DNA from 2 places in the Streptomyces sp. NPDC025618 genome. Region 1 is predicted to be linked to the other one. Evidence: predicted binding sites of a transcription regulator. Region 1 holds the regulator's gene; the other holds the start of a gene.
What was found. Region 1 encodes HspR, which represses chaperone genes until heat shock. Its sites were predicted from a motif close to TTGAGNNNNNNNNNCTCAA; they were not measured.

Region 1 (14,503 bases):
GACGTCGAGGGTGAGGCGGCGGTCGGCGAGACGCCGCTGGAGGTGGGCGATCTGGATCCCGGCGATCCGCTCCAGCTGGCTCACGCCGAGGGCGTGGAAGACCACCAGGTCGTCGAGGCGGTTGAGGAATTCGGGCCGGAAGGAGGCGCGGACGGTCTCCAGCACCCTTTCCTTCTTCTGGTCCTCCTTGAGCAGCGGATCCACCAGATAGGTGGAACCGAGGTTGGAGGTCAGGATCAGGATGGTGTTGCGGAAGTCGACCGTGCGCCCCTGGCCGTCGGTCAGCCGCCCGTCGTCGAGGACCTGGAGCAGGATGTCGAAGACCTCGTGGTGGGCCTTCTCGACCTCGTCCAGGAGCACGACGGTGTAGGGGCGGCGGCGGACGGCCTCGGTGAGCTGGCCGCCCTCCTCGTAGCCGACGTAGCCGGGCGGGGCGCCGACGAGGCGGGCCACCGAGTGCTTCTCGCTGTACTCGCTCATGTCGATGCGGACCATGGCCCGCTCGTCGTCGAAGAGGAAGTCCGCGAGCGCCTTGGCCAGCTCGGTCTTGCCGACGCCCGTCGGGCCGAGGAAGAGGAAGGAGCCGGTGGGCCGGTCGGGGTCGGCGATGCCCGCGCGGGAGCGGCGCACGGCGTCGGAGACGGCGGTGACGGCCTCCTCCTGGCCGATCAGCCGCTTGCCGAGCTCCTCCTCCATGCGCAGCAGCTTCTGCGTCTCGCCCTCCAGCAGGCGGCCGGCCGGGATGCCGGTCCAGGAGGCCACGACGTCGGCGATGTCGTCCGGGCCGACCTCCTCCTTGACCATGAGGTCGCGGGTGGCGGCCTCCTGCTCGGCCTCGGCCTCCGCCTCCGCGGCGGCCGCGAGCTCGCGCTCCAGGCCGGGGATCTCGCCGTAGAGCAGCTTGGAGGCGGTGTCGAAGTCGCCGTCGCGCTGGGCGCGCTCGGCCTGGCCGCGCAGGTCGTCGAGGCGCTCCTTGAGCTCACCCACCCGGTTGAGGGACTGCTTCTCCTTCTCCCAGCGGGCGGTCAGCCCGCGCAGTTCCTCCTCCTTGTCGGCGAGGTCGCGGCGCAGCTTCTCCAGGCGCTGCTTGCTGGCCTCGTCCGACTCCTTGGAGAGCGCGAGCTCCTCCATCTTGAGCCGGTCGACGGCGCGCTGGAGCTCGTCGATCTCCACGGGGGAGGAGTCGATCTCCATGCGCAGCCGGGAGGCCGCCTCGTCCACGAGGTCGATGGCCTTGTCGGGCAGGAAGCGGGAGGTGATGTAGCGGTCGGAGAGGGTGGCGGCGGCGACCAGGGCGGAGTCGGCGATCTGGACCTTGTGATGCGCCTCGTAGCGGCCCTTGAGGCCGCGCAGGATCGCGATGGAGTCCTCCACGGAGGGCTCGGCGACCAGCACCTGCTGGAAGCGGCGCTCCAGCGCGGGGTCCTTCTCGATCCGCTCGCGGTACTCGTCCAGCGTCGTCGCGCCGACCATGCGCAGCTCGCCGCGGGCCAGCATCGGCTTGAGCATGTTGCCCGCGTCCATGGCGGAGTCGCCCCCGGCGCCCGCGCCGACGACCGTGTGCAGCTCGTCGATGAACGTGATGATCTGGCCCTCGCTGGACCTGATCTCGGCCAGGACGGTCTTGAGCCGCTCCTCGAACTCACCGCGGTACTTCGCGCCCGCGACCATCGCGCCGAGGTCGAGCGAGACGAGCCGCTTGTTGCGCAGCGACTCCGGGACGTCGCCCTTGACTATCCGCTGCGCCAGCCCCTCCACGACGGCGGTCTTGCCGACGCCCGGCTCACCGATGAGGACCGGGTTGTTCTTCGTGCGCCGGGAGAGCACCTGCACCACGCGGCGGATCTCGGCGTCCCGGCCGATGACCGGGTCGAGCCTGCCCTCGCGGGCCGCCGCGGTGAGGTCCTGGCCGAACTTCTCCAGGGCCTTGTACGTGCCCTCCGGGTCAGGCGAGGTCACGCGCTGCCCGCCGCGGGCCGCCTCGAAGGCCGCCAGCAGCTTCTTCGCGGACGCGCCCTGCCGCTCCAGCAGCTCACCGGTGCGGCCACCCTTGGCGGCAAGCCCGATGAGCAGGTGCTCGGTGGAGATGTAGGTGTCGCCCAGCTCGCGGGCGCGCTGCGAGGCGTCGGCGATGACGGCCAGCAGCTCGCGGTTGGGCTGCGGCGGCGCGACCGTCGACCCCTGCACGCTCGGCAGCCCGCCCAGCTCCCGCTCGGCACCCGACCGCAGCGCCGCGGCGTCGGCCTCGACGGCGGCGAGCAGGTCCATCACGTTCTCGTTGTCCTGGCCGGCGAGGAGGGCGAGCAGCAGGTGCGCGGGGGTCATGTCGGCGTGCCCCGCCGACACGGCCCGCTCACTGGCACCGCTCAGCGCCTCACGGCTCTTGTTCGTCAGCTCCGCATCCACGACTGTGCACTCCTCCTCTGTCCCGCTCCGATGGCTGCCCTGCTGAAGCCAACGTGCGATAAGTTGAGCGTAGTCCACTCAACCTTGGATTGGCCAGCAGATCCGCCCGGTTCCATGCTCCGCCTGCGGGCCGCCGTCCGCACACGCGTGCCTGGCGCGCTCCTTCGAGTGACATCGCCACGATCACCGCCCACCCCGCCGGTCCGCGGGCATCACTGGCCTTCAACCGCATTGGGGGTGCAGCATGACTGCTATGGCATACGAGCCGACGGCTACGCAGGAAGAACTCCTCCTGGAGAGCTTTCTGGCCCTGGAGACCCCTGAAGGCTTCAAGGCCGAGCTCATCGAGGGGGAGATTGTCGTGTCACCGGCACCGGATGGCGAGCACGAGGACTACCTGAGCACAGTCATCCGTCAGGTGCTGCGCATGTCACGCACCGACATGGACTGCTCCGGCAACAAGGGCCTGCTCATGCCCAGCGGAGGGCGGTGCCCGAAGAACCACGTGATCCCCGACGCCACATTCGCCCCGCGCGAGCTGCGTCTCTTCCGCGGCGCTCCCTCGTGGATGCCCTGCGACGGTGTGGCCATGGTCGTCGAGGTCACCAGCAACAAACCGGACGGCGACCGCATCACCAAGCGCCACTGCTACGCCCGTGGCGGGATCCCGCTCTACGTCCTCGTCGACCGTGAGCAGGGCACCGTCACGCTGCACAGCGACCCCGACCCCGCGATCGACGACTACGCGGAGGTCCACTCCACGGCCTTCGGCAAGCCGCTTCCCCTCCCCGAGCCGTTCGCCTTCGACCTGGAGACGTCCGACCTCGCCTGAGCGGGCCACGACTACGCTTCCGGCATGGCTCACGATCTGCGCAACCTCTCCCCCGCCTACGTCGAGTTCTGGCGGGAGCGGCACATCTGCACCCTGACCACCACCCGGCCCGACGGCAGCCCGCACCTGGTGCCCGTGGGGGTCACCTTCGATCCCGCGGCCGGGATCGCCCGGGTCATCACCAACAAGGACAGCCGCAAGATCGCGAACATCCTGGCCGCCGGAGCGGACGGCGCCCGGGTCGCGGTGTGCCAGATAGGCGAGCGGCGCTGGGCCACCCTGGAGGGCGTCGCCGTCGTGCGCACCGAGCCGGAGGCCGTCGCGGACGCCGTCGCGCGCTACGCCGAGCGGTACGGCCGGACGCCCGCCCCCAACCCCGACCGCGTCCTCGTCGAGATCACCGTCACCAAGGCGCTGGGGCTGGTCTGAACCGACCCCGGTTGGCCCTGTGCTGATGCCGCGCGGCGCGGGCACTCGTACCGTCGGGATGACGGTCGTCCCGACGGCAAGACTCGACGGCAAGAGGAGTACCCACGTCATGAGCGGCGCCGAGAGCGCGGATCACGTCAGCGTCCACCTGACCGGCTGCGGACACCAGGACGCGGGCGCGGTGTTCCGCGCCCTGGAGGCCGCGTTCCCCGAGGGCGCCGGGCCCCCGCGCAGCGAGACGAAGGCGGCGGGCCCCGGGCACCCCATGGTGTGGTGCATGGTCGTCGACGCCCGCACCCGCCGCACGCCCGCGAAGGGCGCGCCGGTGCCGCTGTCCGGCCCGGTCGACGTCGATCTCTTCGGTGCCGCGGACCCCGTGCGCCAGGTCGGCGAGGAACTGGCCACGGCCTTCACCGTGGAGAGCCGCGGCACGGTCCCCGGCGAGCACGAGCTGGAGGTCCGCCTCCGCCTCACCGGCTGAGGCCGTCGGCGAGGAGACACGGAGGGGCCCGGAGAGCATGCCGCTCCCCGGGCCCCTCCGGACCGGCTCAGCCCTGGTCGCGCCTGGGGCGCCAGACCACGAGCGCGCTCGTCTGCTGCACGTCCTGATACGGGACCAGGTCGCGGCGGTACGAAGCGTGCACCGCGGCCTCACGCTGCTGCATGGCCGTGGCGGCGCCCTCGACCGCGCCCTGGAGCTCCGCGATGCGCGCCTTGAGCGCGGACACCTGGTTCTCCAGCTCGATGATGCGCTTGATGCCGGCGAGGTTGATGCCCTCGTCCTGGCTCAGCTGCTGGACCTGCCGCAGCAGCTCGATGTCGCGCGCCGAATAGCGCCGGCCGCGCCCGGCCGTGCGGTCCGGGGAGACCAGGCCGAGCCGGTCGTACTGCCGCAGCGTCTGCGGGTGCAGGCCCGACAGCTGCGCGGCCACGGAGATGACATAGACCGGCGACTCGTCGGTCAGCTGGAAAGGCTGTGCTGGTTCGAAACGCCGTCGTCGGCCGTCCATCTCATGCTCCCTTCGCGGCCTGGAACAGCTCGGCCCTAGGGTCCTGGCCCGCCGTCGCCTCGCGGTACGCCTGGAGGGCGTCCCGCGCCTTGTCGTCGAGCTCCTTCGGCACGGCCACCTCGACGGTGACGAGGAGGTCGCCGCGGGTGCCGTCCTTGCGCACCGCGCCCTTGCCCCGGGCGCGCATCGTACGGCCGTTGGGCGTGCCCGCCGGCAGCTTGAGGGTGACCGGGGGGCCGCCGAGCGTCGGCACCTTCACCTCGCCGCCCAGCGCCGCCTCCGCGAAGGAGACCGGCACGGTGACGGTGAGGTTGTCGTCCTTGCGCCCGAAGACCGGGTGGGTGTCAACGTGGACGACGACATACAGATCGCCGTTCGGCCCGCCGCGCTCGCCCGGGGCGCCCTTGCCGCGCAGCCGGATCCGCTGGCCGTCGGAGACGCCCGGCGGGATGCGGACCTGCATGGTGCGCGAGGACGTGGCCCGGCCGCTGCCCTTGCAGACGTCGCAGGGGTTCTCGGGGATCAGCCCGCGGCCCTTGCAGTCGGGACAGGGGTCGGTCAGCGAGAAGCCGCCGCCCGAGCCGTGCGACACCTGACCGGTGCCGACGCAGGTCGGGCAGACCCGCGGCGTGCCGTTCTTGTCGCCCGTGCCGGAGCACGTCTTGCACGCCGCCGAGGAGGACATCCGCAGCGGGACCGTGGCCCCGTCGACCGCCTCGGTGAAGCTGAGCGACACCTCGGACTCGATGTCCTGGCCCCGCCGGGGCTGCGTACGCGTGCCGCCGCCGCGGTTGAACAGGCCGCCGAAGACATCGCCGAGACCGCCGCCGAACCCGCCGGCGCCCGCCCCGCCCTGGGCGCCCCCGAAGAGGTCGCCCAGGTCGAAGTTGAAGGAGCCGCCGCCCGCGCCGCCCGGCCCGGGACGGAAGCCGCCGCTGCCGAAGAGGGCGCGTGCCTCGTCGTACTCCTTGCGGCGCTTGGGATCGGCGAGGACGTCATTCGCCTCGGAGATCTCCTTGAAGCGCTCCTCGGCCTTGGTGTCGCCCTTGTTGGCGTCCGGGTGGTTCTCGCGTGCGAGCTTCCGGTACGCCTTCTTGATCTCGGCCTCGGTGGCGTCCTTGGGCACGCCGAGGACCTTGTAGTAGTCCTTCTCGACGAAGTCCTTGGTGCTCATCCCCGGCGTCCCTCCTTCCGGTCACTGCGGTCGGTCATAGCGTCAGCCCTTGTCCGGGCCACCGCTCTCGTCGGCCTCGTCGCCCTCGCCGTCGCCCTTCTGCGCGCCCGGCTGGGGCTCGGCGACCGCGACCCGCGCGGGGCGGATCGTCCGCTCGCCGATCCGATACCCCGGCTGCAGAATCTGCACGCACGTGGTCTCGGTGACGTCCGGCGCGTAGCTGTGCATCAGCGCCTCGTGCACCAGCGGGTCGAAGGGCTCGCCCTCCTTGCCGAACTGCTGCAGGCCCATCTTGGCGACGACCGTCTCCAGCGACTCGGCGACGGACTTGAAGCCGCCGACCAGCTCGCCGTGATCACGGGCGCGGCCGATGTCGTCGAGCGTGGGGAGGAGCTCGGACAGGAGGTTCGCGACGGCGATCTCCTTGACCGTGACCCGGTCCCGCTCCACACGGCGACGGTAGTTCTGGTACTCGGCCTGGAGCCGCTGGAGGTCAGCCGTGCGCTCACTGAGCGCCGACTGGGCCTGGTCCAGCTGTGCCTGGAGCCCTACCTCGACCAGTTCTTCCCCGGCCGGGGCCGGGCCCGCCTGGTCGGCGGACCCGGCGCCCTGCGCCGCGTCTTCGGGGGGGGCGTCGGAGGGGACTTCAGGCTTCTCGTCGAAACCCGGGGTCTCCTCGGTCACGCCGCACCGCCCTTGGGCTTCTCGTCGTCGACGATCTCGGCGTCCACGACGTCGTCCTCGGGCTTGGCCTGGCCGGCGCCGGCAGCGCCCTCGGCACCGGCGGCGCCCTGGGCGGCCTGCGCGTCGGCGTACATCGCCTGGCCGAGCTTCTGGCTGACCGCGGCGACCTTCTCGGTCGCGGTGCGGATCTCGGCCGTGTCCTCGCCCTTGAGCTTCTCCTTCAGCTCACCGACAGCGGTCTCGACCTCGGTCTTGACCTCGGCCGGGACCTTGTCCTCGTTGTCCTTGAGGAACTTCTCGGTCTGGTAGACGAGCTGCTCGCCCTGGTTGCGGGTCTCGGCGGCCTCGCGGCGGCGGTGGTCCTCCTCCGCGTACTGCTCGGCCTCCTGGCGCATGCGGTCGACCTCGTCCTTGGCGAGCGAGGAGCCGCCGGTGACGGTCATCTTCTGCTCCTTGCCCGTGCCCAGGTCCTTCGCGGTCACGTGCATGATGCCGTTGGCGTCGATGTCGAAGGAGACCTCGATCTGCGGGACGCCACGCGGGGCCGGCGGCAGACCGGTCAGCTCGAACATGCCGAGCTTCTTGTTGTACGCCGCGATCTCGCGCTCGCCCTGGTAGACCTGGATCTGCACGGACGGCTGGTTGTCCTCGGCCGTCGTGAAGATCTCGGAGCGCTTCGTCGGGATCGTGGTGTTGCGCTCGATCAGCTTGGTCATGATGCCGCCCTTGGTCTCGATACCGAGGGACAGCGGGGTGACGTCGAGCAGCAGGACGTCCTTGACCTCACCCTTGAGGACACCGGCCTGGAGCGAGGCGCCGATGGCGACGACCTCGTCCGGGTTCACACCCTTGTTGGCCTCCTTGCCGCCGGTCAGCTCCTTGACGAGCTCGGCGACGGCGGGCATACGGGTGGAACCGCCGACCAGGACCACGTGGTCGATCTCGGACAGGTTGATGCCCGCGTCCTTGATGACGTTGTGGAACGGCGTCTTGCAGCGCTCCAGCAGGTCCGCGGTCAGCTGCTGGAACTGGGCGCGCGTGAGCTTCTCGTCCAGGTGCAGCGGGCCCTCGGCGGACGCCGTGATGTAGGGCAGGTTGATCGTGGTCTCGGTGGACGAGGACAGCTCGATCTTCGCCTTCTCAGCGGCCTCGCGGAGGCGCTGGAGGGCCATCTTGTCCTTGGACAGGTCGACGCCGTGGCCGTTCTGGAACTGCTTGACCAGGTAGTCGACGACGCGCTGGTCCCAGTCGTCACCACCGAGGTGGTTGTCACCGTTGGTCGCCTTGACCTCGACGACGCCGTCGCCGATCTCGAGCAGCGAGACGTCGAAGGTGCCGCCACCGAGGTCGAAGACCAGAATGGTCTGGTCGTCCTTGTCGAGGCCGTACGCCAGGGCGGCCGCGGTCGGCTCGTTGACGATGCGCAGGACGTTGAGGCCCGCGATCTCACCGGCCTCCTTGGTGGCCTGGCGCTCGGAGTCGTTGAAGTACGCCGGGACGGTGATGACCGCGTCGACGACCTTCTCGCCCAGGTAGGCCTCGGCATCCCGCTTGAGCTTCTGCAGGATGAAGGCGCTCATCTGCTGCGGGTTGAAGTCCTTGCCGTCGATGTTGATCTTCCAGTCGGTGCCCATGTGGCGCTTGACCGACCGGATGGTCCTGTCGACGTTGGTGACGGCCTGGCGCTTGGCGACCTCGCCGACCAGGACCTCACCGTTCTTCGCGAAGGCGACGACGGACGGCGTGGTCCTGGCGCCCTCGGCGTTGGTGATGACGGTGGGCTCACCGCCTTCGAGAACACTGACGACGGAGTTCGTCGTACCCAGGTCGATGCCGACCGCACGTGCCATGTCGATTCCTCCAGCTGACTTGAGTGGAACAGACTCAAGCGTGCAACACAGATCTCCCGCTGTCAACGGAGATGAGTCGAGGGCGCTCAACTCTTATGCGGGTCTTATGCGCAGGGCGGGTCCGGGGAAGGGGCGCCGAGGGGGGTCCGAGCGACACAGATCACCGGCGGTGCGCCTATATCGGGGGCGCGGGAGTGAGTAGTCTCGTACGGACTGGATAAGTTACCCATTAGTAATCCCGCTCGCGCAGGTCCGAGGAGCCCCTCCATGCAACTCGCCGCGATCATCGTGTCGCTGGTAACCATCGCGGTCGGCGTCGCGCTGCTCGGCCGTGCCGTCCTGCAGATCTACCGCCAGCTGCGGCTCGGTCAGCCCATCCCCGCCGGCACCCGCACCGACGAGCCCGTGCGGCGCACGGTCACGGTGGCCAAGGAGTTCCTCGGCCACACCCGGATGAACCGCTGGGGCGTGGTCGGCGTCGCGCACTGGGGCGTGGCCCTGGGCTTCTTCTCGCTGCTGATCACGATCGTCAACGCGATCGGCCAGCTCTTCAAGGCCGAGTGGCTGCTGCCGGTCATCGGGGACTGGCTGCCGTACGAGCTCTGGGTCGAGTTCTTCGCCCTGGTGACGACGCTCGGCATCCTCACTCTGATCGTCATCCGGCAGCTGAGCAAGCCGGGCAAGGCGGGCCGCAAGTCCCGCTTCGCGGGCTCCAACTTCGGCCAGGCGTACTTCGTCGAGGCCGTCATCCTGATCGTCGGCGCCTGCATCATGACGCTGCGCGGCCTGGAGGGCGCCCTCCACGGCGTCGACCACTACGAGGTCGGGTACTTCGCCTCGTACCCGCTGGTCGCGGCCTTCAGGGGGCTCAGCCTCGAGACGCTGCAGAACGTCACCTACCTGGTGGCGATGATCAAGATCGCGACGTCCTTCATCTGGATGATCACGATCTCCCTCAAGACCGACATGGGCGTCGCCTGGCACCGCTTCCTCGCCTTCCCCAACATCTGGTTCAAGCGCGAGTCCGACGGCGGCGTCGCCCTGGGCGCGCTCCTGCCGATGGTCAGCGAGGGCAAGCCGATCAACTTCGAGGACCCGGGCGAGGACGACCAGTTCGGCGTCTCCCAGATCGAGCACTTCTCCTGGAAGGGCCTCCTCGACTTCGACACCTGCACCGAGTGCGGCCGCTGCCAGTCGCAGTGCCCCGCCTGGAACACCGGCAAGCCGCTCTCCCCGAAGCTGCTGATCATGTCGCTGCGCGACCACGCGCACGCCAAGGCCCCCTACCTCCTGGCCGGCGGCGGCAAGGACATGGAGGGCACCGAGAAGGCCACCGCCGAGCAGCTGAAGGACGTCCCCGCGGCGGCCCTGGCCGAGGCGGAGCGGCCGCTGATCGGGACGCTGGAGGAGAACGGCGTCATCGACCCCGACGTGCTGTGGTCGTGCACCACCTGCGGCGCCTGCGTCGAGCAGTGCCCCGTCGACATCGAGCACGTCGACCACATCGTCGACATGCGCCGCTACCAGGTCATGATCGAGTCCTCCTTCCCCTCCGAGGCGGGCACGATGCTCAAGAACCTCGAGAAGAAGGGCAACCCCTGGGGCCTGGCCAAGAAGCAGCGCCTGCAGTGGACCAAGGAGGTCGACTTCGAGGTCCCCGTCGTCGGCAAGGACATCGAGGACCTCACCGAGGTCGACTACCTCTACTGGGTGGGCTGCGCCGGCGCCCTGGAGGACCGGGCGAAGAAGACCACCAAGGCGTTCGCCGAGCTCCTGCACATCGCCGGCGTGAAGTTTGCCATCATGGGCGGCGACGAGAACTGCACCGGTGACTCCGCCCGCCGCCTGGGCAACGAATTCCTCTTCCAGCAGCTCGGCCAGCAGAACGTCGAGATGCTCAACATGGCGTTCGGCGAGTCCGCCGAAGGTGAAGAGGGTGAGGAAGGCGTCAAGGTCGAGAAGGCGAAGAAGAAGATCGTCGCGACCTGCCCGCACTGCTTCAACACCATCGCCAACGAATACCCGCAGCTCGGCGGCGACTACGAGGTCATCCACCACACCCAGCTGCTCCAGCACCTCGTCGACGAGGGCAAGCTGATCCCCGTCACCCCGGTCGAGGGCCTGATCACGTATCACGACCCCTGCTACCTGGGCCGCCACAACAAGGTCTACACGCCGCCGCGCGAGATCATCGCGAAGGTGCCGGGCCTGCGCAACGAGGAGATGCACCGCCACAAGGAGCGCGGTTTCTGCTGCGGCGCCGGCGGCGCGCGCATGTGGATGGAGGAGCGCATCGGCAAGCGCATCAACAACGAGCGCGTGGACGAGGCCCTGTCCCTCAACCCGGACATCGTCTCCACCGCCTGCCCCTTCTGCCTCGTCATGCTGACCGACTCGGTCAACGGCAAGAAGAACGAGGGCAAGGCCAAGGAATCCATCCAGGTCGTCGACGTCTCCCAGCTCCTCCTCGAATCGGTCAAGGCACCGGTCGAGCCCGAGGGCGACGGGGAAACCGCCGACGCACCCGAGCCCGAACCGGTGAAGTAGCCGACTGGCAGGCATCGCGCATTCCTGACGAAGGCCGGTCCCCGCGTGACATCGCGGGGACCGGCCTTCGTCGTCCGGTGTGACGCGCTCTCCATTTGCCGGCGCCGCCGCTTCACACCTCGCCGGGCCCTGAGTTTTCCCCTAAGGGATGTCACAGGACGGCAGCAATGGCGGGGCCGATTCCCCGCCCCCGGCTCCGCACTTCCCAGGAGCGGGTACGTTCGAAGCGTGGCTGGATTCAGGATGGGACGCGGACGGGACTCACACGACCCCGGCCCCGCGCAGCAAGGACAGCGCCCGGGGCAGCGGTACCAGGCCCCGTACGGCGGTCAGACCGGTGCTCAGGGCGGCGGTCAGCAGTGGCAGCAGCCACCGGGGCACGACGAGCCGGAGTACTTCGGCGGTGGCCCGCAGCAGGGCTACGGTCAGTACGACCCCGGCCGCCCCGCCCCGCACCACGGGCGGAGCGCCGACGATCCGGGCCACACACAGCAGTTCAGCGTCGGCGAGGCGCCGGACGCCTACGGCGCGTACAACGGCGGCCCGGCGGGCGGCCCGTACGGCCACGGCCCGCACAACGACGGCTACGGCGACGGCTCCTACAGCGGCGGCACGTACGGCGGTGGCTCCTACGGCGACGGTTCGTACGGCGGCGGCGACACCTACCGCGCGGGGCAGCAGATGCCCGCGCCGCCCGCCGGGCCGCGTCTGCCGTGGAAGGAGCTGCTGAAGGGCATCGTCCTGCGCCCGTCGGCCACCTTCTGGCAGACGCGCGACCACGCGGTGTGGGTCCCGGCCGTGATCGTCACCTTCGTCTACGGCCTGCTCGCCGTCTTCGGCTTCGACAAGGCCCGTGACGACGTCCTGCACGCCACGCTCGCGAACAGCATCCCGTGGGTGCTGATGACCGGCGTGATCGTCGTGATCTCCGGCCTGATCCTCGGGGCCGTCACCCACACCCTCGCCCGGCAGCTCGGCGGCGACGGCATATGGCAGCCGACGGTCGGTCTGTCGATGCTGATCATGTCGATCACGGACGCGCCGAGGCTGCTCTTCGCGATGTTCCTGGGCGGGGACAGCACGATCGTCCAGGTGCTCGGCTGGGCGACCTGGCTGGCGGCCGCCGCGCTGTTCACCTCGATGGTGAGCAAGTCGCACGACCTGCCGTGGCCGAAGGCGCTGGGCGCGTCCGCGATCCAGCTGGTCGCGCTGCTGTCGATCATCAAGCTGGGCACGCTGTAGCGGTCGCCCGTATGTCATGGGGAAGGGCCCCGGTCGCACCACTTCGCGACCGGGGCCCTTCCCTATGCGCTGCTGCCTCTACGCATTTACGCGCACTCGCATTTATGCGCGTAGCAGGCTTACGCGTCGAGGACCTGACCCTCACGCCGGACGACCGGCGGTTCCACGCTCCACGGGAAGTTGATCCACTCGTCGGTGCGCTTCCAGACGTACTCGCAGTCCACCAGGGAGTGCGACTTCTGGTAGATCACGGCGCTGCGCACCTCGGCCACCGTGCCGAGGCAGAAGTCGTGGACGAGCTTGAGCGTCTTGCCCGTGTCGGCGACGTCGTCGACGATCAGGACCTTCTTCTCGGAGAAGTCGATCGCGTTGGGCACCGGCGCGAGCATCACCGGCATCTCCAGCGTGGTGCCCACACCGGTGTAGAACTCCACGTTGACCAGGTGGATGTTCTTGCAGTCCAGCGCGTACGCCAGGCCACCCGCGACGAAGACGCCGCCACGTGCGATGGAGAGGATGATGTCCGGCTCGTAGCCGTCGTCCGCGACGGTCTGCGCCAGCTCACGGATGGCCTGCCCGAAGAGGGGGTAGGTCAGATTCTCGCGCTTGTCACTCACTGTTGCTGTTCGCCTTGTCCCTGCTCAGACCTGTGTGCGGTGAAAGTTCTGGAAGGACCGCGAGGGCGTCGGCCCGCGCTGGCCCTGATAGCGGGAGCCGTGCTTCGCGGACCCGTAAGGATGCTCGACGGGTGAGGTCAGCCGGAACATGCACAGCTGCCCGATCTTCATTCCCGGCCACAGCTTGATCGGCAGCGTGGCCATGTTCGACAGCTCCAGCGTCACATGACCGGAGAAGCCGGGGTCGATGAAGCCGGCCGTCGAGTGCGTCAGCAGGCCGAGCCGGCCGAGGCTGGACTTGCCCTCCAGACGGGAGGCCACATCGTCGGGGAGCGTGATGACCTCGTACGTCGAGGCGAGCACGAACTCACCGGGGTGCAGGATGAACGCCTCGTCACCCTCCGGCACCACCTCACGCGTGAGGTCCGCCTGCTCGACCGCCGGGTCGATGTGGGGGTACCGGTGGTTCTCGAACACCCGGAAGTAGCGGTCCAGCCGCACATCGATGCTCGAGGGCTGCACCATCGATTCGTCGAACGGGTCGATGCGCACCCGGCCGGCGTCGATCTCGGCCCGGATGTCCTTGTCTGAGAGAAGCACGGGTCGAGGATACGCGGAGAAGACGGACAACGCGGGCCCGGTCCGATCGGACCGGGCCCGCGAGGCACTCAGGACTCCTTGATCACCGCTTCTGGACCGCCACCGGCACGGAATGCCGCAGCCGGGCGCAGCGCGGGCAGCGGAGCAGCCGCCCCGGGCCGAGCCGGCCGGGACCGAGGTTCTGCATCGGGAACGAAGCGGTGCTGAACACGTGCCCTTCGGCACAACGAACGACGGTGCGCTCCATCGAGCTCCCTTTCCCCATGGTGTTGCTCATGCGCGCCTCCGGCACGACATGAAAGACAAAAGCCACATTAGGGGATGTATCGCAGCGACCCGCACCCGGCACTCCCGGCCGCCCCCGCCGACTTGTCACCCCCCACCGTACGCCCCAACTCCCGCCCCCCGAGGCCGTGTCCCCACCCCCTTCACCAACCCCGCAAAAGCCGTGAAGACCCTCACGGCACGTGCGCCGGGGGTCTTCGATGGGGTAGAGTGTGCGACGATACGACGCTCCGAAACGGGCGTCCGCGCGGGTGTAGTTTAATGGTAGAACATGAGCTTCCCAAGCTCAGAGCGCGAGTTCGATTCTCGTCACCCGCTCCAATGAGAAAGCCCCAGGCCGTCGGCCCGGGGCTTCTTTGTTGTGCGGATCCCCCGGTCTTGCGGGCCGCGGGCGCGGCACCGCCGGTCATGCCGTCAGGTGCGCGATCCGGCCGAGCTCCGGGCGGAGGGCCGCCGCCGACGCCGGGTCGACCGCGCGCAACAGGGCCCAGGCGGCATGGGCGTTGCGGGCCGCGCGGCGCGTCTCCACGTCCGGGGCCCCGGCCTGGCGGCGGCGCTCGGCGGCGAGGACGTGCAGCCGGGTGGCGGCGGCCCAGTCGTCGCGCAGCAGCAGGGACAGCCAGGCGCGGGTGGCCAGCGCGCCGAGGGTGTGCGGGTGGAGGGGGCCGAGGTCGGCGGTCAGCGCGGTCTCCAGGTCCGCTGCCGCGGCCGCCGCGCCCGCCAGGTCGCCCCGCAGCTCGGCGGTGACGACCCGGCCGAGCAGGGCCGCGTGGCGGGGTTCGAGCGGCCCGGTCCGCTCGGTGAGGGACGCGAGTGGGGCGGCGGGT
Region 2 (14,503 bases), on a different contig from region 1:
TGAATCCAATGAACTCACCCCCGCGGGCGTCGAGTTCGCCACAGGAATGCGAGCGCACCACGCGGGCCTGGGGCGGACCGCCGGGCCCGCGACGGCACTCGGCGGAACGTCACCGTTCGGTGACGTACGGTAATCTTGGCGTCGTGCCGGTCCACCCGGCCGCCGCGGCGCGGAGCAGTGAGGGGACGTGCGCATGAGTGACCGAACCGGTGCCGCGCAGAGCCGGCCGGGGCCCGAGGGCGAGCGCTTCGTCGTCGTGTTCGCCGGCTTCCACCGGCCCTGGGCCACCTGGATCCGCCACCGGCTGGAGAGCCACGGACACCGGGTGGCCCTGCAGCGCTGGGACCCCCGCCGGGAGGTCCCCCTCGAAAGCGCCCTGGGCGACCTGCTGCTGGCCTCCGGGCGGCTGCTGCTCGTCCTCAGCGACTGGTTCTTCCAGCTGGGCCCGCGCCGCGACGGCGAGTGGGACGAGGTCCTGCGCGGCGTCGTCGCCGCCCACGCCGAGCGGTTCGCCGCCGTCAGCCTCACCAACCGCGCCCTGCCGCCCGCCACCGCCGTCCTGGAGCCCGCCGACCTCTACGGCATCGGCGCCCAGGAGGCCGAGCGCCGCCTCCTCGCCCGGCTCGGCCTGCCGCCCGGCCCGCCGCGCCGCGGCATCCCCGAGGGCCCCGGCTCCCGCTATCCGGGCGACCCGCCGGCCGTCTGGGGCGAGGTGCCGCGCCGCGACCCCCGGTTCACCGGCCGCGACGACCTCCTCAACCAGCTCCAGGAGCAGCTGACCGACGCCGAGCAGGGCACCGCCGTCTGCGCGCTGCTCGGCATGTCCGGGATCGGCAAGACCCAGCTCGCCGCCGAGTACGCCCACCGCTTCAGCGCCGACTACGACGTCATCTGGTGGGTCAACTCCGACATGCGCGGCACCCAGCGCGAGCGCCTCGGCGAGCTCGCCGCCGAACTGGGCCTGCCCAGCGGCTCCGAGCCCGGCGAGCGCATCCGCGCCGTCCGCGAGGCCCTGCGCCGCGGCGAGCCGTACGGCCGCTGGCTGCTGATCTTCGACGGCTGGGACGACATCGACGGCGCCCACGAGCTGCTCCCCGAGGGCCCCGGGCATGTGCTGATCACCTCCCGCAACCGCAGCTGGACCGCCCAGGGCGCCACCCCGGTCGAGGTCCCCGGCTTCCAGCGGCACGAGTCCACCGGCTATCTGATGCGCCGCGCGCCCCGCATCACCGCCGAGGAGGCCACCGAGGTCGCCACCGAGCTCGGCGACATCCCCCTCGCCCTCGTCCAGGCCGCCGCCTGGCTCGGCGAGTCCGACATGGCCGTCGGCGACTATCTGCGCCTGGTCCGGGAGGGCGAGCTCTCCGGCCTCGCCGAACAGGGCGACTTCGACGGCGTGCCGCGCTCCTCCCTCACCTCCTGGTCGATACTGATCAACCGGCTGCGCGAGACCCAGCCGCACGCGGTGGAACTCCTCACCCTGTGCACCTCCTTCGCCCCCGGCCGGATCCCCATCGGCCTCGTCCGCCACCTCCCGCCCGCCGAGCTGGTGGAGAGCCTCGGCTGGCTCGCCACCGACCTGCCCAGCTGGACCAGGGCGCTGGACACCCTCGTCAACTACTCGGTCCTCACCCGCGACACCCGCGGCACCGTCCCCGGCGAGCCGGGCCCCGAGCAGGAGTCCGTGCACATGCACCGGCTCGTCCACGACATCGTCGCCCGCCTCACCTCACCCCAGGAGCGGCAGGCGCACCAGCGCATCGTCCGCCGGATGCTCGCCGCCGCCGACCCCGGCAACCCCCAGGACACCCGGCTCTGGCCGCGCTACGCCGAGCTCCTCCCGCACCTGGAGCCCTCCGGCGCCCTCGGCAGCCACGACGCGCGCGTCCAGGAGACCGTCCTCAACTGCCTGCACTACTGCCACCGCAGCGGCGAGTTCCGCACCGGCATCGAGCTCGCCGAGCAGGTCCGCGCCCGCTGGAGCGAGCTCTTCCCGCCCGAGCACCCCCGCATGCTCGACCTCACCGTCCGCCAGGGCAACATCCTCCGGGCGTACGGCGTCTTCCGCTCCGCCTATGAGCTCGACCGGGAGCTGCTGGAGCGGCTGCGCGCCTGCGCCCCCACGGGCCCCCGCCCCGGCAGCGGCACCGCCCTGATGACCGCCACCAGCTGCCTCGCCGCCGACCAGCGCTACCTCGGCCAGTACACCGAGGCCCTCCAGCTCCAGCGCGAGGTCCTGCACACCGCCCGGGAACTCCTCGGCCCCGACGACTACTTCACCCTCAACGCCCAGCACAACCTCGGCGTCGGCCTCAGACTGCTGGGCCGCTACGCCGAGGCGTACGACACCGACCTGGAGACCCTGCGCAAGCGGGAGTCCCTGCTGCGCGCCCGGCACGCCGCCACCCTCGTCTCCGGCATCTCCTGCGCCCGCGACCTGCGGCTCATGGGCCGCTACCGCGACGCGCTGGCCCGCCAGGAGCTCGGCATGCGGCTGCACCTCCAAGTGCTCGGCCCCCAGCACCCGCAGACCCTGCGCGCCCACCACAACCTCGTCCTGTGCGAGCGGCGCGCGGGCGGCTTCCAGGACGTGGGCGCCGCCATGGCCAGCCTCCTCGAACAGATGGAGAAGGTCCACGGCCGCGGCCACTACGCCACCCTCGGCCTCGTCGTCGACCACGGCAACCACGCCCGCGAGCACGGCGACCTCGGCCACGCCCGCGACCTCATCACCGAGGGCGAGGCCGGCTTCCGCGCCCTCCTCGGCCCCGCCCACCCCGTCACCACGGGCATGCTCACCAACACCGGCCTCGTCCTCCAGGCCGCCGGGGAGCGGGCCGAGGCGCTCACCATGTTCGAGGCCGCCCACGCCGGGCTGTCCGCGACCCTCGGCCCCGAGCACCCCTGGGTGCTGGGCTGCGCCCTCAACGCCGCCGCCGGGCGCAACTTCAACGGCCGCCTCGACGCCGCGCTGGAGCTCAGCCGCGAGACCCTCCGCCGGGCCCGGCACGCCCTCGGCGAGGACCACCCGCTGACCCTGTCCTGCGAGGTCGCCCTCGCCGCCGACCTGCGGGCCCTGCGCGAGCACGAGGAGGCGTCCAAGGTCGAGCGGGACGCCCTCCAGCGGCTCACCCGCACCCTGGGCGCCCAGCACCCGCACGCCCTCTCCGCCCGCCAGCGCACCCGCCCGTACTGGGACTTCGAGCCCTACCTCGGCTGAGCCGCGCCGCACACACGGGTCAGGGCCCCCGCCGCTTCCGCGGTGGGGGCCCTGACCTTTACTGCTTGTACTGCTTGTACTGCTTCGCGCGAGTGCGCCGGGATCAGATGTCGAAGACCTCGGCGACCAGTGCCTGCTGCTCCGCCTGGTGGCGCTTGGCCGAGCCGACCGCCGGGGAGGAGGAGTGCGGCCGGGAGATCCGGCGCAGCCGCTCCCGGGCCGGGATGTCGGCACCGACGGCCAGGTCCAGGTGGTCGATCAGGTTCAGCGCGATGAACGGCCACGCACCCTGGTTCGCCGGCTCCTCCTGGGCCCAGACGAACTTCTCCGCCGCCGAGTACTTCGCGAACTCGGCCTGGAGCTCCTCGCCGGGCAGCGGGTAGAGCCGCTCGATACGGACGATCGCCGTGTCGTTGGCGCCCCGCTTGGCCCGCTCCGCGACCAGGTCGTAGTAGACCTTGCCCGCGCAGAAGACGACCTTGCGGACGTCCTCGGTGACCACGGTGTCGTCGCCGATCAGCGGACGGAAGGAACCGCTGGTGAACTCCTCCACCTTCGACGCCGCCGCCTTCAGGCGCAGCATCGACTTCGGGGTGAAGACGATGAGCGGCTTGTGGTGCGGGTTGTGGACCTGCCAGCGCAGCAGGTGGAAGTAGTTCGACGGCAGCGTCGGCATGGCGACCGTCATGTTGTTCTGCGCGCAGAGCTGGAGGAAGCGCTCGATCCGGGCCGAGGAGTGGTCCGGGCCCTGGCCCTCGTAGCCGTGCGGCAGCAGCAGCGTGACGCCGGAGGTCTGGCCCCACTTCTGCTCGGAGGAGGAGATGAACTCGTCGGTGATGCTCTGGGCACCGTTGACGAAGTCACCGAACTGGGCCTCCCACAGCACCAGCGCGTCCGGGCGGGCCAGGGAGTAGCCGTACTCGAAGCCCATCGCCGCGTACTCGCTGAGCAGCGAGTCGTAGACGTTGAAGCGGGCCTGGTCCTCGGACAGGTAGAGCAGCGGGGTGTAGTCCTCGCCGGTCTCGCGGTCGACGAGCACCGCGTGGCGCTGGCCGAAGGTGCCGCGGCGGGAGTCCTGGCCGGCGAGCCGGACGGGGACACCCTCCATCAGCAGCGAGCCGAAGGCGAGGGTCTCGCCCATGCCCCAGTCGATCGTGCCGTCCTCGATGCTGGCGGCGCGGCGCTGGAGCTGCGGCACCAGGCGCGGGTGCACCGTGACGTTCTCCGGCACGTTGACCTGCGTCTCGGCGATCCGCTTGACGACCTCCTGGGAGATCGCGGTGTTCACCGGGGCCGGGAACTGCGGCAGCTCGGTCACCGGCTCGTAGGCCGCGGGGGCCGCGTCGGCGTCCCGGACCTCGACGAAGACCTTCTCCAGCTGGCCCTGGTAGTCCTGCAGGGCCTGCTCGGCCTCTTCCAGGGTGATGTCACCACGGCCGATCAGCGACTCGGTGTAGAGCTTGCGCACCGAGCGCTTCTTGTCGATCAGGTCGTACATCAGCGGCTGGGTGAACGAGGGGTTGTCCGACTCGTTGTGGCCCCGGCGGCGGTAGCAGATCAGGTCGATGACGACGTCCTTGTTGAACGCCTGGCGGAACTCGAAGGCGAGCCGCGCGACGCGGACCACGGCCTCCGGGTCGTCACCGTTCACATGGAAGATCGGCGCCTCGATCATCCGGGCGACGTCGGTGCAGTACATCGACGAGCGCGAGGACTCCGGCGGCGCGGTGAAGCCGACCTGGTTGTTGATGACGATGTGCACGGTGCCGCCGGTGCGGTAGCCGCGCAGCTGCGACATGTTCAGCGTCTCGGCCACGACGCCCTGGCCCGCGAAGGCCGCGTCGCCGTGCAGCTGGACGGGGAGGACGGTGAAGTCCGTGCCCGCCTTGCCGATGATGTCCTGCTTGGCCCGCGCGATGCCCTCGACGACCGGGTCGACGGTCTCCAGGTGCGAGGGGTTGGCGGCCAGCGAGACCTTGATCTGCTCGCCGTCCAGGCCCGTGAAGGTGCCCTCCGCGCCCAGGTGGTACTTCACGTCGCCGGAGCCGTGCATCGACTTCGGGTCGAGGTTGCCCTCGAACTCGCGGAAGATCTGCGCGTACGACTTGCCGACGATGTTCGCCAGCACGTTCAGCCGGCCACGGTGGGCCATGCCGATGACGACCTCGTCCAGGCGCGACTCGGCGGCCGCGTCCAGCACCGCGTCCAGCAGCGGGATGACGGACTCGCCGCCCTCCAGGGAGAACCGCTTCTGGCCGACGTACTTCGTCTGGAGGAAGGTCTCGAACGCCTCGGCGGCGTTCAGCCGACGCAGGATGCGCAGCTGCTCCTCGCGCTCCGGCTTGGAGTGCCCGCGCTCGACCCGGTCCTGGATCCACTTGCGCTGCTTGGGGTCCTGGATGTGCATGAACTCGATGCCGGTGGTGCGGCAGTACGAGTCGCGCAGCACGCCGAGGATGTCGCGCAGCTTCATCAGCGACTTGCCCGCGAAGCCGCCGACCGCGAACGCCCGCTCCAGGTCCCACAGGGTGAGGCCGTGCTCGGTGATGTCGAGGTCGGGGTGCTTGCGCTGGCGGTACTCCAGCGGGTCGGTGTCGGCCATGACGTGGCCGCGGACCCGGTAGGAGTGGATCAGCTCGAAGACCCGGGCGGCCTTGGTGACGTCGTCGTCGTGCGAGGCGTCGATGTCCTTGAGCCAGCGGATGGGCTCGTAGGGGATGCGCAGCGCCTCGAAGATGTCGTCGAAGAAGCCGTTCTCGCCCAGCAGCAGCTGGTTCATGATCCGCAGGAACTCGCCGGAGGCGGCGCCCTGGATCACGCGGTGGTCGTAGGTCGACGTCAGGGTCATGACCTTGGAGATGCCCAGCTTGTTCAGGGCGTCCTGCGAGGTGCCCTGGAACTCGGCCGGGTAGTCCATGGCGCCCACGCCGATGATGAGGCCCTGGCCGGGCATCAGGCGCGGCACGGAGTGCACGGTGCCGATGCCGCCGGGGTTCGTCAGCGAGGCGGTGACCCCGGTGAAGTCGTCCATCGTCAGCTTGCCGACGCGGGCGCGGCGGACGATGTCCTCGTACGCCTGCCAGAACTCGAAGAAGTTGAGCGTCTCGGCCTTCTTGATGGCCGCGACCACGAGCTGGCGGTCGCCGTTCGGCTTCACCAGGTCGATCGCCAGGCCGAGGTTGACGTGCTCGGGCTTGACGAGGGTCGGCTTGCCGTCCTTCTCCGCGAAGGAGTAGTTCATCGACGGCATCAGCTTCAGCGCCTGCACCATGGCGAAGCCGATGAGGTGCGTGAAGGAGACCTTGCCACCGCGGGCGCGCTTGAGGTGGTTGTTGATGACGATGCGGTTGTCGAACAGCAGCTTCACCGGGACCGCGCGGACGGACGTGGCCGTCGGCAGCTCCAGCGAGGCGTTCATGTTCTTCGCCACCGCGGCGGCGGGGCCGCGCAGCGGGACGTACTCCGGGCCCTTGGCGGGCTCGGCGGTGGCCTTCGCGGCCACCGGCTTGGCGGGCGCCGCGGCCGCGGGCTTCGCCGCGGCGGGGGCGGCGGCCTTCGGCGCCGCGGGCGCGGCCGCGGGAGCGGCGGCCGGAGCCGCCTGCTGCGCGGCGGGGGCGCTCACGGGAGCCGGCGCGGCCGGAGCCGCGGGCGCGGCGGCCGGGGCACTACCGGTCAGGCCCGGTGGCGGCGCGGCCGCCGTCTGACCCGGCTTGTAGTCGGCGAAGAAGTCCCACCAGGCTCGGTCGACCGAGTTCGGGTCCTGGAGGTACTGCTGGTAGATCTCGTCGACGAGCCACTCATTGGGACCGAAGACGTCGGCAGGGCTCTTGCCCTGCCCGTCCTGGTCGGTCGAGACGCTCGAGGTGTTGGGGGACTGTGGCGACACGGCGGCAACCGCCCTCTTCCGCTTCACAAGGTGATGGACAGCGGAAATAAAGGCTACGCCTGTCTGTACCGATGATGCAGGCCACCCGGGCCAGTCGTCGCGCAAGTCACATTCGTCAGGGGGTTTCGAGGCATGACTTGGCGGGAAACACACGGGGTTCCGCAGGTCCCGGGGGATTCTGGGTTCGCTTGAGCGTGCCCCACACTCCCTCGAATGTGTGCCTCCGCCACCGACCCTACGTCAACCTTGATCTCGGGGGCCGCCCGGAAGGGTGACCTGTATGCGGCACCCCTGAGGGGATTCGGCCACGCCGATGCTTCCCCCGTGCAGGTCCACCGCCCAGCGCGCGATCGCCAGCCCCAGCCCCGTGCCGCCGTCGCTGCCCGGCCCCTGCTGGCCCGAGCCGCCCCGGTTGAAACGCTCGAAGACGCGGTGCCGCTCGGCCTCCGGGATGCCCGGCCCCTCGTCCAGCACCTCCAGATCCAGCGACTGGGCGCCCTCGCCCCGGCGCGCCCGCACCGTCACCCGGCCGTGCGGGGGGCTGTGCTTGACGGCGTTGTCCACCAGATTGGCCACCACCTGGTGCAGCCGCTCCGCGTCGGCGTGCGCCGTGAGCTCCGGCGGCGACACGTCCAGATGCAGATGGACGTCCTTGCGGGCGTGCGGCGAGGAGCCCGAGCCATTGGCCATCCCCGCCTCCTTCAGCACCCCCGCCAGATACGGCCACACCTCGAAGCGCCGGGCGTGCAGCGGCACGACCCCGTTGTCCAGCCGCGACAGGTCCAACAGCTGCTCCACCAGCCGGCCCAGCCGCTCGGTCTGCCGCAGCGCGGTGCGCATGGTCTCCGGGTCGGCGGCCGAGACCCCGTCCACCACGTTCTCCAGCACCGCCCGCAGCCCCGCGATCGGGGTGCGCAGCTCGTGCGAGACGTTCGCGACCAGCTCCTTGCGGTGGGTGTCCACCGCCTCCAGGTCGGCCGCCATCCGGTTGAAGGCCGTGGCCAGGTCCCCGAACTCGTCCCGCCGCCCGGCACCCACCCGCCGGGTGTAGTCGCCCTGCGCCATCGCCCGGGTGACGGCGGTCATCTCGTCCAGCGGCGCGGTGAGCCCGTGCGCCACGAACTGCGTTATCAGCAGCGAGGCGATGATCGAGAAGACGGTGATCACCCGGAGCTCGGTCGCCGAGTGGAGCGCCACGAAGACCAGGAAGGTCGTTATCACCACCGACCCGATCACCAGCGCGCCCAGCGCCGCCTTCACCGAGCGGTAGGGATCCAGGGGCCGCAGCGCCTCCCAGACCCGGCCGCCCAGCCCCCCGGGCGACGGATGCCGGTCCTGCGGGCCCTCCGCCCGGCTCCGGACGGCACCCCCCGCGCCGGCGGCCCGCTCCGGCCCGCCGCCCGTCCCGCCGCTCATGCCGCCGGGGTCTCCAGCGCGTAGCCGACCCCGTGGACCGTACGGATCCGCTCCGCGCCGATCTTCCGGCGGAGCGCCTTGATGTGACTGTCCACGGTCCGCGTCCCGGAGGCGTCCGCCCAGTCCCACACCTCCGCGAGCAGCTGCTCGCGGGAGAGGACGGCGCGCGGGGTGTTCGCCAGGCAGACCAGCAGGTCGAACTCGGTCGGAGTGAGGTGCACGTCGGTGCCGCGCACCCGGACTCTGCGCTGCGCGTGGTCGATCTCCAGCTCGCCCAGCCGCAGGATGCCGGTGCGCGGCGTGTGCGCGGCGAGCGCCGCCCGCTCCACCCGCCGCAGCAGCACGTGCACCCGCGCCGCCAGCTCCCGCATCGAGAACGGCTTGGTCATGTAGTCGTCCGCGCCCACGCCCAGGCCGACCAGCATGTCGGTCTCGTCGTCGCGCGCGGTGAGCATCAGCACGGGCACCGGCCGCTGCGCCTGCACCCGGCGGCACACCTCCAGGCCGTCGAAGCCCGGCAGCATCACGTCCAGGACCAGCAGATCCGGCTGCCACGCCTCGGCGGCGTCCACGGCCGCCGGGCCGTCGCCGGCGGTCCGCACCTGGAAGCCCTCGGCCCGCAGCCGGGCCGCGATGGCGTCGACGATCGTCCGGTCGTCCTCGACGACGAGCACCCGGCGCTGCGCCCCGGGGGAGGCCGCGGCACCGTTCGGGCCGATGTGTGTCTGCTCCATGCGCCCCGCCCCTAGCGTCTTCCGTGGCCTGCATCTCCACACAGTCCTGCGGCTGTGGCAAGCAGAGTACGGGCAGGCGGCTGGGGACGGCTACGCGGCACGAAGCGCGAGGTGGACTACGTCCGGTACGCCCCGGGCAACGGCGATCTCTTCGGTTCTTACCCCTTCGAACCCGGCATTCCGGAGCGCGTCCTCGAACGCCTCCGACGGCCGCGCCGACCACACGGCGAGCACCCCGCCGGGCGCCAGCCGGTCGCGGCAGGCCAGCAGTCCGGCGGGGGAGTAGAGCCCGCCGTTGTCCTCGGTCACGGTCCAGCCGGGGCCGTTGTCGATGTCCAGGCACAGGGTGTCGTAGGTGACGGCGGCGGTCCGTACGTACCGCACGAGGTCCGTGTGCACGATCTCCGTACGGGCGTCCGCCAGCGCCCGAGCCGAGAACGCGGCCAGCGGGCCGCTCCGGTGCCAGTCGATCACCGCCGACTCGCGCTCCACCACGGAGATCCGCCCCCAGCGCGGCTCCTCGGCCGCCCGCGCCAGCGAGAAGCCGACGCCCAGGCCGCCGATCAGCACCGCCGGATCCCGCCGCCCGGCGGGCAGGGCGGCCAGGGCCGCGTCGACCAGGAGGCGCTCGGAGCGCCCGTCGGAGGTGTCCATCAGGAAGCAGCCGTTGGCGATGATCTCGTAGACCTCGCCTCTCCTGCGCAGCACGACCTCGCCGTGCGGCCCCTCGCGGCGGTCCACGGTGACGGGTGACGCGTGACGGACATCCTGATCGGTCATGGCAGAGCCTTCCGTAGGTCGGGGGCCCGGCGGACGCAGCGGACGGATCTTCGGTTGAGGGTCGTGACCGGAGTCACGGCCAGAGGTTGATTTGCCGGGCCACTGGGGACCTTAATGTTCACAGTGAGGGCGGAGAGTGAGGCCCGGGGCAGGGCCGCCCGTGATCCATCGCGCAGCAGGAAAGGGGCCTGGCCGAGTGACTGTGGTTGACCCCGCGATGTCGCCTGGCGGCGGCCACGCGTCCGGGCCGGAGACCGAGCCGGCCGCCGCGCCGGCCGCCACCGGGCCCGTATGCCTCCCGTCGCCACGCGGCCCGGTCGCTCCCGCGGCCATCAGGTCCTGGTTCCGCCGGCCGGGCTGGCCGCGGCGGGTCCTGCCGACCCCCACCGGCACGCCGTTCACCTTCGTCTACGGCCTTGTGCTGCTCGGCACCGCGCTCTTCGCCGAACTCGGCGACGAGGCGACCGTCAACCAGCTCCTGCGCGACTCCAGCACCGACGCCGCCCACCTCGCCGACCAGCCCCTCGTGGTCCTCGTCGCCAGTGCCCTGTGGGTGGCGGGCGGCCTCTATTCGCTCTACGGCCTGTTCTTCGCCGTCGTCCTCAGCTCGCTCGAACGCCGCATAGGCCCCGCCCGCACGGCGGGCGTCTTCCTCCTCGGCCACGTCCTGGCCACCCTCGCCACGGAGCTCCCGGTCGCCGGGGCGGTCGCGGCGGGCCGCCTGCCGGAGGCGTCGCTGCACCGGCTCGACTACGGCATCAGCTTCGGCGTGATGGCCTCCGTGGGCGCCCTGTCCGTCCTCCTCCGCCGGCCGGTGGGGTGGGCGCTGCTCGGCTTCGCGGTCCTCCTCTGCGCGCAGGACTTGATCGAATTCGCGGATCCGCTGGCCAGTTGGGGCCATCCGATAGCGCTGCTGACGGGGATGGCTTGCGGGCCTTTCATCCGGGACCGGGGTGGGGTGGCGGGGGGTTGAGGGGGGCTTTGGCCCAGCTTCCCGCCTAGCCGCGCTGGGGCGCGGGCCCCAGGCCCCGACTGCGGGTGCGTTGCCGCCTGCGGCGGGAGCGGCCTGCGGCCGCGTCCTCAAACTCCCCCAGCTACCTCCCCCAGACTCCGTCCGGGGGTGCCCCCAGAGGTGCCCCCAACGGGCTGATTGGGAACCCTGAGGCGGACACGTCCCGCACGTGCTCTCCGGTGGGAGGGGGTGGGGCTGGAGGGTGGGGTTCTGGAACGCGGTGCGTCGTTACGGCACTCAATGCGGGAGACCCGCACCGCACCGCGTTCCAGGTCCCCAGCCCGGAAGACCCGCCCCCGGCACCCACCACCACCCAAGCCCGGCCGGCGTTTGAGGCCGCCCGCCGCAGGCGCACACAAGCCGCACCAGACAACGGCGAACCCCACAACCCAGCCCGGCCGGCGCTTGAGGCCACCCGGACCGCAAGCACCAACGACCCGCACCCGGCAAGCCCACCCGCATTTCGATCGCTCAGAGCGAACACAGGGAACATTCGCCACCCCCTCACGCATTGAGTCGGCATAGCTCAACTTGCCTGCCGAAGGGGAGATCATGGCTTTCACGTCCACACCGCTCACCCTGCCCGTGCTGCCCCTCGACGACGAGGTCGTACTGCCCGGCATGGTCGTGCCTCTCGACCTCTCCGACAGCGAGGTGCGAGCCGCCATCGAGGCCGCGCAGGCCGCAGCCGCAGCCGCTGCCGGGGACGGGACCGGGAAGGGGGCCAAGGCTGGGGCCAAGGCCGGGGAGGGTGACGGGGCCGGCAAGCCGCTCGTGCTGCTCGTGCCACGCGTAGACGGTTCGTACGTCGGCACCGGCACCCTCGGCCGCGTGGAGCAGGTCGGCCGGCTCTCCGACGGGGACCCCGGGGCGCTCATCCGAGGGCTGGGGCGCGTCCGGATCGGGGCGGGTACGACCGGGCCCGGGGCCGCGCTGTGGGTCGAGGGCACCCGGATCGAGGAGGCCGCCCCCGACCCGCTGCCCGGCGCGGTCGCCGAGCTGATGAAGGAGTACAAGGCGCTCGCCACCAGCTGGCTCCGCAAGCGCGGTGCCTGGCAGGTCGTGGACCGCGTCCAGCAGCTCGACGACGTGGCCCAGCTCGCCGACAATTCCGGTTACCTCCCGTTCCTCACCGTCGCCCAGCGCGTCGAGCTGCTGGAGACCGCCGACCCGGTGGCCCGGCTGCGGTCCGCCGTCACCTGGCTGAGCGAGCACCTCGCCGAGCAGGACGTCGCCGAGTCGATCGCCAAGGACGTGCAGGAGGGGGTCGACAAGCAGCAGCGCGAGTTCCTGCTCCGCCGCCAGCTGGAGGCCGTTCGCAAGGAGCTCGCCGACCTCAACGGCGACCCGGAGAGCGAGCCGGACGACTACCGCGCCCGCGTCGAGGCCGCCGACCTGCCGGAGAAGGTCCGCGAGGCCGCGCTCAAGGAGGTCGAGAAGCTGGAGCGCGCCTCCGACCAGAGCCCCGAGGGCGGCTGGATCCGCACCTGGCTCGACACCGTCCTGGAGCTGCCCTGGAACGAGCGCACCGAGGACGCGTACGACATCCCCGGAGCCAAGGCCGTGCTCGACGCGGACCACGCCGGCCTCGCGGACGTCAAGGAACGGATCACCGAATACCTGGCGGTGCGCAAGCGGCGCGCCGACCGGGGGCTGGGCGTGATCGGCGGGCGGCGCGGGGGCGCGGTGCTCGCGCTCGTCGGTCCGCCCGGCGTCGGGAAGACCTCGCTGGGGGAGAGCGTGGCCCGCGCCATGGGCCGCAAGTTCGTCCGGGTCGCCCTCGGCGGCGTGCGCGACGAGGCGGAGATCCGCGGTCACCGGCGCACGTACGTCGGCGCGCTCCCCGGCCGTATCGTCCGCGCCGTCAAGGAGGCGGGCTCGATGAACCCGGTCGTCCTCCTGGACGAGATCGACAAGGTCGGCTCCGACTTCCGCGGCGACCCGGCGGCGGCCCTCCTCGAAGTCCTGGACCCGGCGCAGAACCACACCTTCCGCGACCACTACCTCGAGGTCGAGCTCGACCTCTCGGACGTCGTCTTCCTGGCCACGGCCAACGTCCTCGACTCCATCCCCGAGGCCCTCCTCGACCGCATGGAGCTCGTCCGCCTCGACGGCTACACCGAGGACGAGAAGGTCGTCATCGCCCGCGACCACCTGCTGCCCCGGCAGCTGGAGCGCGCCGGCCTGGCGGCCGAGGAGGTGCGGCTGGAGGACGAGGCGCTGCGCAAGCTGGCCGGCGAGTACACCCGCGAGGCGGGCGTGCGCACCCTGGAGCGCGCCCTCGCCCGGCTGCTGCGCAAGGTGGCCGCCCAGCACGAACTGGGCGAGCGCGAGCTGCCCGTGACCCTGGGCGCCGACGATCTGCGCACCCTGATCGGCCGCCCGCACCACACGCCGGAATCCGCGCAGGACCCGGCCGAGCGGCGTACGGCCGTACCGGGAGTGGCGACCGGCCTCGCGGTCACGGGGGCGGGCGGCGACGTCCTCTTCGTGGAGGCGTCGCTGGCCGACCCCGAGACGGGCGGCGCGGGCCTGACCCTGACCGGCCAGCTGGGCGACGTGATGAAGGAGTCCGCGCAGATCGCGCTGTCCTTCCTCCGCTCCCACGGCGCCGAACTGGAGCTCCCCGTGGGCGACTTCAAGGAGCGCGGCGTCCACCTCCACGTCCCCGCGGGCGCGGTCCCCAAGGACGGCCCGAGCGCGGGCGTGACGATGACGACGGCGCTCGCCTCCCTGCTCTCCGGCCGCCAGGTGCGCCCCGACGTGGCGATGACCGGCGAGGTCTCGCTGACCGGCCGTGTGCTGCCCGTCGGCGGCGTGAAGCAGAAGCTGCTCGCGGCGCACCGGGCCGGGGTGACCACGGTCGTCATCCCCAAGCGGAACGAGCCCGACCTGGACGACGTGCCGGAGGAGATCCTCTCCGCGCTCGACGTCCACCCGGTCGCGGACGTCCGCCAGGTCCTGGAACTCGCCCTCCAGCCGGCGTCCTCGCAGGTGGTGATGGCGGCATAGCCCGAGCGGCACCGGTGCGGCCCCTGCCGTCGTGACAGGGGCCGCACCGGTTTCCCCGCGCCGTCCGGTCAGCAGACCTTCACGTACCAGACCGGGTGCCAGTCGGCGTGGGCGTCGTACGACCCGCCGTTCACCTGAGCCGGTGGCGTCGAGTAGACGAGTTTGTGGCTCTTGTTGTACATCCGGGCCACGGTGCCGCTCGACTGGTTGTTCCACCACGAGCCGCCGCTGTTCCAGCCGTCCGGGATCTCCCAGTAGACGTTGCACTTGGAGTGCTGCCAGACGGTGCCCTCGTAATTGGCCTTCGGCCAGCCGCAGAAGTTGAGGTAGTCGCAGTCGGCCGCGTTCTTCGGGTGCGTGGTGGTGCGCAGGTCACGGGCGTACTTCTCGCCCGGCACGGCGACCAGCAGGAAGCCGCCCGGCACATCGACCCTGTTGGCGGA

Region 2: lon (endopeptidase La) is a predicted target of HspR. The motif match lies at 11,560-11,578, and genes of this name have one in related genera.

What each region holds. Positions count from the first base shown of each region.
Region 1 covers NZ_JBVHLW010000003.1:235,832-250,334, reverse strand. The annotation lists gene clpB (ATP-dependent chaperone ClpB) at 1-2,406, opposite strand, end outside; gene ACZ4A5_RS05105 (Uma2 family endonuclease) at 2,660-3,238, shown strand; gene ACZ4A5_RS05100 (pyridoxamine 5'-phosphate oxidase family protein) at 3,263-3,667, shown strand; gene ACZ4A5_RS05095 (hypothetical protein) at 3,777-4,148, shown strand; gene ACZ4A5_RS05090 (heat shock protein transcriptional repressor HspR) at 4,216-4,677, opposite strand; gene dnaJ (molecular chaperone DnaJ) at 4,679-5,851, opposite strand; gene grpE (nucleotide exchange factor GrpE) at 5,894-6,535, opposite strand; gene dnaK (molecular chaperone DnaK) at 6,532-8,385, opposite strand; gene ACZ4A5_RS05070 ((Fe-S)-binding protein) at 8,653-10,932, shown strand; gene ACZ4A5_RS05065 (Yip1 family protein) at 11,176-12,174, shown strand; gene ACZ4A5_RS05060 (phosphoribosyltransferase) at 12,294-12,791, opposite strand; gene dcd (dCTP deaminase) at 12,816-13,391, opposite strand; gene ACZ4A5_RS05050 (hypothetical protein) at 13,474-13,668, opposite strand; tRNA gene ACZ4A5_RS05045 (tRNA-Gly) at 13,924-13,997, shown strand; gene ACZ4A5_RS05040 (hypothetical protein) at 14,083-14,503, opposite strand, start outside.
Region 2 covers NZ_JBVHLW010000025.1:86,702-101,204, forward strand. The annotation lists gene ACZ4A5_RS21215 (aKG-HExxH-type peptide beta-hydroxylase) at 1-133, shown strand, start outside; gene fxsT (FxSxx-COOH system tetratricopeptide repeat protein) at 194-3,220, shown strand; gene ACZ4A5_RS21225 (multifunctional oxoglutarate decarboxylase/oxoglutarate dehydrogenase thiamine pyrophosphate-binding subunit/dihydrolipoyllysine-residue succinyltransferase subunit) at 3,324-7,106, opposite strand; gene ACZ4A5_RS21230 (HAMP domain-containing sensor histidine kinase) at 7,347-8,522, opposite strand; gene ACZ4A5_RS21235 (response regulator transcription factor) at 8,519-9,256, opposite strand; gene ACZ4A5_RS21240 (spermidine synthase family protein) at 9,347-10,036, opposite strand; gene ACZ4A5_RS21245 (rhomboid-like protein) at 10,233-11,009, shown strand; gene lon (endopeptidase La) at 11,601-14,060, shown strand; gene ACZ4A5_RS21255 (peptidase inhibitor family I36 protein) at 14,129-14,503, opposite strand, start outside.